DNA from 2 places in the Streptomyces sp. NBC_00386 genome. Region 2 is predicted to be linked to the other one. Evidence: riboswitches for the same ligand, from Rfam matches in the RefSeq annotation. Region 2 holds a riboswitch; the other holds the start of a gene.
The links. Region 2 has a riboswitch for cobalamin ahead of OG780_RS31555 (cobalamin biosynthesis protein). Riboswitches for the same ligand answer to the same signal wherever they lie in the genome.
Positions count from the first base shown of each region.

Region 1: another riboswitch for cobalamin. It lies ahead of OG780_RS28930 (prenyltransferase/squalene oxidase repeat-containing protein); the one in region 2 lies ahead of OG780_RS31555 (cobalamin biosynthesis protein).

Region 1 is NZ_CP107950.1:6,591,899-6,596,104, reverse strand. Features, by position in the region: gene OG780_RS28940 (MBL fold metallo-hydrolase) at 1-680, shown strand, start outside; gene OG780_RS28935 (phosphotransferase) at 826-1,488, opposite strand; cobalamin riboswitch at 1,561-1,706, shown strand; gene OG780_RS28930 (prenyltransferase/squalene oxidase repeat-containing protein) at 1,799-3,037, shown strand; gene OG780_RS28925 (SCO2322 family protein) at 3,034-3,690, shown strand; gene OG780_RS28920 (energy-coupling factor transporter transmembrane component T) at 3,700-4,206, shown strand, end outside.
Region 2 is NZ_CP107950.1:7,195,267-7,199,472, reverse strand. Features, by position in the region: gene OG780_RS31565 (inorganic phosphate transporter) at 238-1,479, shown strand; gene OG780_RS31560 (hypothetical protein) at 1,500-1,718, shown strand; cobalamin riboswitch at 1,878-2,018, shown strand; gene OG780_RS31555 (cobalamin biosynthesis protein) at 2,126-3,097, shown strand; gene OG780_RS31550 (cobyric acid synthase) at 3,094-4,206, shown strand, end outside.

The DNA.
Region 1 (4,206 bases), 600 kb from region 2:
CCCCGCTCCGCGAGGCACCCCGCTCGCTCCGCCGCCCCAGCACCCTGCCCGGCTTCTCCCCCGCGCTGCCCGACCGTGAGATCGTCCCCGGCGAACTCCTGCCCCTGCCCGGCCGCCGGCTGCGTGCCGTCTGGACCCCCGGCCACACACCCGGGCACGTCTGCCTCCACCTGGAGGAGGCCCACCCTGACCGGCTGCCCGGCAACGGACGTCTGTTCTCCGGCGACCACCTGCTGCCGAGGATCACCCCGCACATCGGTCTCTACGAGGACCCGGACACCCACGGGCGCCCTCCCTACGCGACCGGGATCGAGGGCCTCGGGGAGATCGCCGACCCGCTCGGCGACTACCTCGACTCCCTGGAGCGCGTCGGCCGTCTCGCCCCCGCCGAGGTCCTCCCCGCCCACCAGCACGTGTTCACCGACGCCCCGTCCCGGGTCGCGGAGTTGCTCGCGCACCACGAGGAGCGGCTGACCGGCCTGCTCACGCTGCTCTCCGTACCGCTCACGCCCTGGCAGCTCGCCGAACGCATGGAGTGGAACCGCCCCTGGGCCGACATCCCCTACGGATCACGGAACATCGCGGTCTCCGAGGCCGAGGCCCACATCCGCCGACTGGTGAAACTGGGCCGGGCGGAAGCGGTGACGGGCAGCGACCCGGTGACCTACACGGCGGTGTGACACGGCCCCACCGACCCAGCCCGGCCGAGCCCACACCCGGCCTATCACCCAGCCCGCCCGAGCCCACGCACTCCGATCACCCGGCCCGGCGTCACCCGCCCCGGCCGATCACTCAGCCCGACAGCTCCCGCGCTCAGCCGATCGCTCAGCCCAGCAGCTCCCGTATCAACGCGTCCGCCTCGCCCAGGAGTCCGACCTCACGCGTGCTCATCGTCGGGTTGGCCGCCCTGCGCGACCCCGCTTCCACGAGTCCCGCCTCGGTCACCTGGTCCTCGTTCCCGTCGAGCAGCGCCTCCAGCGTCTCCTCGGCCACGCCCCCGATCGCCTCGCCGCCGACGGCGACCTGGGCGAGGATCACGGCGGACATGGCCCAGTCGAGACCGGGTGCCCCCTCCTCCGCGTTGGACCAGTCGATGACCTTCGGCCCGTCCGGGGTGAGCATCACGTTGTCGGGGTGCAGATCCAGGTGCAGCACACGGACGGCGGGGTCGGCGGAGAGCCGCGCGGGCACGACGTGCAGCTTGCGCAGCAGCCTGGCCAGGGTGAGGCCCGCTTCCTGGGCGGAGAGCAGGCCCTGGCCGAAGGCCTCCAGCATGGTCGGCCCGGACAGCCGCTCCATCACCAGGTCCCCGCCGGTCGCGGCCCGCACCCCCGGCACCGGATAACCGTGCGAGCGCACGTGCTGCATCACGGCCGCCTCGGCCGTCGCGTCGCCCCAGCCCTCGCGGTCCCGCCGCAGCACCCACGCCTCGTCGATCTCGTAGACGTCCGCCGAACGCCCCGAGCCGAGCAGTCTCCCCGTTCGCATGACCCGAACCTAGCGGATGTCGCCCAGGTCACTCCGGGCCCGTGCCCCAGGCAACACCCGGCGGAATCCGGGCGGCCGGTAGAGTGTGCGCGTCGTCATCACACCCTTACGAGGAGAAGCCGGTGCGAATCCGGCGCTGACCCGCAACCGTGATCCACTTCGGTGGTGAGCCGGATCGCCTCGCACGGGACGTGACCGGCTCGCGCCCTCGGCAGCCCGCCGACGGCCGGCATCGTCGAGGGATACGGAGCCGGAGCCGCCCGGATACCCCAGCGTGCCCGGTGCTGCCCGGCTCCCCGCAGGGAGAGTCATGTTTGTTCGCCGCACCGCAGCGGTACTGGCCGCCACCGCCGTCATCGGGGCGGTCGTCGCACCGGCCGCCTCCGCCGACTCCTCCCCGTCGCCGTCGCCCTCGGTGGCGCTGCCCTCGGGCCTGTTCGGCTCCGGCGACCCGACCTACGACGGCGTGTGGCGCCAGTCGCTCGCGCTGCTCGCGCAGCACACCGTCGGTGTGCGGCCCGCCGAGAAGGCCGTGGACTGGCTGACCGGCCAGCAGTGCGCGAACGGTGCCTTCGCCGCGTACCGCGCCGACGCGACCGCCGCGTGCGACGCGAAGACGCAGGTCGACACCAACAGCACCGCGGCCGCCGTCCAGGCCCTCGCCGCACTCGGCGGGCACGACGACGCCACCGGCAAGGCCGTCACCTGGCTGAAGTCCGCGCAGAACAAGGACGGCGGCTGGGGCTACATGGCCGGCGGACCCAGCGACACCAACTCGACGTCCGTCGTCATCGGCGCGCTGAAGGCGGTCGGCAAGAAGCCCGCGAGCGTCTCCAAGGACGGCAAGTCCCCCTACGACGCCCTGCTGAAGCTGTCGATGCCCTGCGAGGGCGAGGGCGGCGGCGCCTTCGCCTACCAGCCCGACAAGAAGGGCAAGCTGGCGGCGAACGCGGACGCGACCGCGGCGGGCGTGACGGCCGGCATGGGCCAGGGCTTCGCGGCGGCGACCGGCTACGCGTTCGACCTCACGGGTTGCCACGTCCTCGACACTCCCGACATGGCGACCGCGGCGGGGAACGGCGCCGGCTATCTCGCCAAGGCGCTGGCGAAGACCTCGTACCTGAAGTCCGCGCTCCCCGGCGCCGCGGACCAGCCCGACTACGGCAACACGGCGGACGCGGTCGTGGCCCTGTCGGCCATCGGTGCGACGAAGACCGCGCAGAAGCCGCTCGCCTGGCTGGAGAAGAACTCCGCGGACTGGGCGGCCAAGTCCGGCCCCGCCGCGTACGCGCAGCTGATCTTCGCCGCGCACACCTCCGGCACCGACCCGCGCGACTTCGGCGGCAAGGACCTCGTGGCCCAGCTCAACGCCACCGGCCCGGCGCCGGCCGCGGCGGGCGCCTCGGCGAGCCCGAGCGAGAAGAAGAACGACGAGAAGAAGGACGACGGCAACGGGCTCGGCGTCTGGTGGATCGTCGGCGTCGGCCTGGTCGCGGGCATCGGCATCGGCTTCCTGATCAGCGGCCGCAACAAGAAGCGCCAGCTGTGACCGCCCGTCGGACGACCGCGCCCCTTCTGGCCCTGGCGCTGGCTCTCCTGCTCCTCGTCCTCGGCGGCGCGGGGCAGGCCGGAGCCGTCGGCTACCGCTACTGGTCCTTCTGGGACCTGACCGGCGGGAAGTGGACCTACGCCACCCAGGGTCCGTCGACCGCGCGGCCGTCCGACGGCGACGTCCAGGGCTTCCGCTTCGCGGTGAGCGAGGACTCCCAGCACGCCGTACAGCCGCGCGGGGAGCGGGAGTTCGCCGCGATATGCGCCAAGACGCCCGCCCGGCACGGCAAGAAGCGGGTGGCCCTGGTCATCGACCCGGGTACGGCCGCCGACGCGCCGTCCGGTGAGCAGCCGCCGTCCGCGCGCACCGCCTGCGCCCAGGTCTCCCCCGACGCGAGCACCGCGGAGGCCCTGGCCGCGGTCGCGGGCCCCCTGCGCTACGACACCAACGCCCTGCTGTGCGCCATCACGGGCTATCCGCGGACGGGCTGCGGCGACCCGGTCGCGGCCGGCGGACCGACCGCGTCCGCCCGCCCGCACACCTCAGCACCGACCCGGCAGGGCCCTTCGGTGGGCCTGCTCGCGGGAGCGGCCGCGGTGGCCGTGCTGGGTGCGGCGGCCGTCTGGCAGGCCCGTCGGCGCAGGGGCTAGGCGCAGGTCATGACCGAGTCCGACCGCCCCACCGCCTCCACGGGCGACCGCCCCACGGCGCGATGGGGCTCCGCCCTGCCCGAACGGGACCGGAAACCCCGGGTGTCGGCCCCCAGGCGCCCGGCCCCGGACCCGGACCCGGACGCGAACGCGGATGAGACGACGGCCCCGCCGAGCACCGACCCGGTGGGGCCGTCGCCGAACTCCCGCCCCCGCGCTCTCCCCTTCTCCCTCCCCCGCAGCCGTACGAGCGGCACGAGCGGTACGCGTACCGTCTCCGTCGCGAACCGGGCCGACGCCCTGCACCCCGGGGCCTGGTGGATCTGGGCGCTGGGGCTCGGTACGGCGGCCTCCCGCACCACGAATCCGCTTCTGCTCGCGCTGCTCATGGCGGTGGCGGGGTTCGTGGTGGCCACTCACCGCACCGACGCCCCCTGGGCCCGCTCCTACACCGCGTTCGTGAAACTGGCGGCGGCCGTCCTCGTCATCCGCCTGGCCTTCGCCGTCTTCCTCGGC
Region 2 (4,206 bases):
GGGTGACGGGGATCTCACCGCTCAAACCCGCCCCGACCGGGACGGTCCACCACGAGCTCCGACCCCAAGCGGAGTACGGAATTCCGCATCCGTTCGAACCTGGCGAGCCGCCCATCGACGTAAGCGGAATGACGATCCACTGTTCAGGACACCGTCAAGTCCGACTCAGTTCATCTTCCGTTCACCCAGGTTGCCTACGGTCCCCCTGCCACTGACGTCCAACAGAAGCCTGGGTAAATGGAACACATCACGCTCCTCCTCGGAATCGTGATCGTCACCGCTCTCGTGTTCGATTTCACGAACGGTTTCCACGACACCGCCAACGCGATGGCCACCACCATCTCGACCGGCGCACTCAAGCCCAAGGTCGCGGTGGCCATGTCCGCCGCCCTCAACCTTGTCGGCGCCTTCCTCTCGGTGGAGGTCGCCAACACGATCTCCAAAGGCCTCGTCGATGAATCCGGCATCCAGCCAGAAGTGATCTTCGCCGCCCTCGTCGGCGCGATCCTCTGGAACCTGGTGACGTGGCTCGTCGGACTCCCGTCCAGCTCCTCGCACGCCCTCATGGGCGGCCTGGTCGGCGCCACCATCGCCTCCGCCGGTACCGGCGCCGTGCACGGGGACGTCCTGGTCGGCAAGGTGCTCCTGCCCGCCGTCGCTGCCCCGATCGTCGCCGGTCTGGCCGCGATGTTCGCCACCCGGCTGTCGTACAAGCTCAGTGGCAACGCCGACACCAAGGCCACCAAGAAGGGCTACCGCGCCGGCCAGATAGCCTCCGCGGGCCTGGTCTCGCTGGCCCACGGCACCAACGACGCGCAGAAGACGATGGGCATCATCACCCTGGCCCTGGTCGCCGGTGGCGCCGTCGCTCCCGACTCCGACCCGCCGGTCTGGGTCATCCTCTCCGCCGGTCTGGCCATCGCGCTCGGCACCTACCTGGGCGGCTGGCGCATCATCCGCACGATGGGCAAGGGCCTGACCGACCTCCAGCCGCAGCAGGGCTTCGCCGCCCAGACCAGCGCGGCGACGGTCATCCTGGCCTCCTCGCACATCGGTTTCTCCCTCTCCACCACGCACTCGGTCTCCGGCTCCGTGATGGGCGCGGGCCTCGGCCGCAAGGGCGGTGTGGTCCGCTGGTCCACCGCCAAGCGGATGGTCGTCGCCTGGATCCTCACGCTGCCCGCCGCCGCCCTGGTCGGCGCGCTCGCCGAATGGGTGACCGGTTTCGGCGCCTGGGGCACCACGCTGGTCGCCGTGTTCCTGGTCGGTTCGAGCTTCGCGATCTGGCGCCGCTCGCGCCGCGAGGTGATCGACCACAACAACGTGAACGACACCGAGGAGCCCGCCGGTGTGGTGACCACGGCCATCGCCGCCGTCACCCCGCCCCCGGCCGGCACCGTGGCCGAAGGCCTCACGGCCACCATCCCGGCTCCGGCCGAGCCCGCGGCGAACCCGTCGGCGCCGTCCCGAGTGGCCTGAGAACCGAAGGAAGAAACAGCATGAGCATCGACTGGTCAGCCCTCGGGTCCGTCTTCGGGGTCAGCCTCGGAGTGACCGTGGCCCTCGTCGCCCTCTTCACCCTCGGCGTAGCCGGCCTCTCCAAGAAGGAGTCCGCCCAGGGCGGATCCGCGGTCGCGGCGGCCACCGGCGCGTACGTCTGCTTCGCGGCCTGCGCCGCGGCGGTGGCGTACGGCATCTCCCTGATCATCACCAAGTAGCCCGGCAGGCGCCGCCCGGAACCGGGCTGCGCCGAGCGGTACCGCGCGTGGGGTGCGGGACGGATCACCGTCCCGCACCCCACGCGTATGCCGTCCCGCCCCCACGCGTATGTGGGCCTGCGCACACTGTCCCTCCGCAGGTCAACAGCCAGTTGACGGCCGTTCTCACCCCGTGGTGGACTGCCGGAGCCAAGTACGGCGGCATGAGAGGAAGCCGGTGCGAATCCGGCGCGGTCCCGCCACTGTCATCGGGGAAGAAACTCCCCGGGAGCCAGGAACTCTCACCGCCGGTCTCGTCGAACCAGGGCGTGGACACCCTGAGTGAGGACATATCGCCATGCGCGGCTGCCCGTTGCCCGTTTCGCTGAGTACGAGGGTTCCGCTCCACCCCACGGCCGGCTGACCCCGTGCGTGCCGATCGCGTCTTCGCGTACGGCGCCGCCGCCGGCCTCCTCGGCGACCTGCTGCTCGGCGATCCCCGCCGAGGGCATCCGGTCGCCGCGTTCGGGCGGGCCGCCGCGGTCGTGGAGCGGACACTGTGGCGGGACCACCGCGGGTGGGGCGCCCTGCACACCGCCGTCTGCGTCGGCGGTGCCACCGGACTCGCCGCGCTCGCGAGCCATTGCGTACGCGGCTCACGTACCGCCTCCGTCGCCCTGACCGCCGCCGCCACCTGGGCCGTCGTCGGGGGAACCTCCCTCGGCCGCGAGGCGCGGGCGGTCGGCGGCGCGCTCGCGGCCGGTGATCTCGACGCGGCCCGGGAGCGGCTGCCGCACCTGTGCGGACGCGATCCGCAGGCGCTGGACGCCGACGGCGTCGCGCGCGCCGTCGTCGAGTCCGTCGCCGAGAACACCTCCGACGCCGTCGTGGGCGCCTTGGTCTGGGGCGCCGTCGGCGGTGTGCCGGGACTTGTCGCCTTCCGCGCCGTGAACACGCTCGACGCGATGGTCGGACACAAGTCCCCCCGCCACCGGCGCTACGGCTGGGCCTCCGCCCGGCTCGACGACGTCGCCGGCTGGCCCGGAGCCCGGCTGACCGCCGTCCTCGCGGCCGTGGCCGGATCCGACCCGCGCGGTGCCGTACGCGCCTGGCGCGCGGATGCCCGCAAGCATCCGAGCCCCAACGCCGGGCCCGTGGAGGCCTCGTTCGCGGGCGCGCTCGGTGTGCGGCTCGGCGGCACCCTCTCGTACGGCGGACGCGTCGAGCACCGGCCCGTGCTCAACGGCGCGGGGCGCGCCGTCCACGTCCACGACATCGAACGGGCCGTACGGCTCTCCCGGCGCGTCGGCTGGCTCGCGCTCGGCGTGAGCGCCGCCGGCCGGATTCTGCTCACCGGAACCGGACGGGTTCCGGCCACCAGGAAGGGACGCACCGCATGAGCGGCGGGCTGCTGATCGCCGGAACCACCTCGGACGCCGGCAAGAGTGTCGTGACCGCCGGGATCTGCCGGTGGCTGGCGCGCCAGGGCGTCAAGGTCGCGCCCTTCAAGGCGCAGAACATGTCACTGAACTCGTTCGTGACGCGCGAGGGCGCCGAGATCGGGCGGGCGCAGGCCATGCAGGCGCAGGCCGCCCGCGTGGAGCCGACCGCGCTGATGAATCCCGTGCTCCTCAAGCCGGGCGGCGACCGCACCAGTCAGGTCGTCCTGATGGGCAGACCGGTGGGCGAGATGAGCGCGCGCGGGTTCTTCGGAACGGCCGGACCCTCGGAGCGGCCGCCGTCGGCCGAAGCGTCCGCCGCGTCCGCCGGGGACAGGCTGCGCGGGGGACGCCAGGAAGCACTCCTGGCGACCGTCCTCGACTGTCTGGCTCAGTTGCGGGGCACGTATGACGCGGTGATCTGTGAGGGAGCCGGCAGCCCGGCCGAGATCAATCTGCGGCGCACCGACATCGTCAACATGGAGGTGGCGCGGAACGCGGGGCTTCCCGTGCTCGTCGTCGGCGACATCGACCGGGGCGGGGTGTTCGCCTCGTTCTTCGGGACGGTCGCGCTGCTGTCGCCCGAGGACCAGGCGCTCGTCGCCGGGTTCCTCGTCAACAAGTTCCGGGGCGACGTCAGTCTGCTGGAGCCCGGTCTCGACATGCTGCACGGCCTGACCGGGCGGCGCTCCTACGGCGTCCTGCCCTTCCGGCACGGACTCGGCATCGACGAGGAGGACGGCCTGCGCGTCTCGCTGCGCGGGGCCGTCCGCGAGTCGGCCGTCTCCTCCCCCGTCGGCGAGGACATCCTGCGGGTCGCCGTCTGCGCGGTCCCGCTGATGTCCAACTTCACCGACGTGGACGCGCTGGCCGCCGAACCGGGTGTCGTCGTGCGGTTCGTGGACCGGGCCGAGGAGCTGGCCGACGCGGATCTCGTCATCGTGCCCGGGACCCGGGGCACGGTGAAGGCACTCGCGTGGCTGCGCGAGCGCGGTCTCGCGGAGGCGATCGCGCGCCGGGCCGCCGAAGGGCGTCCCGTGCTCGGCATCTGCGGTGGCTACCAGATCCTC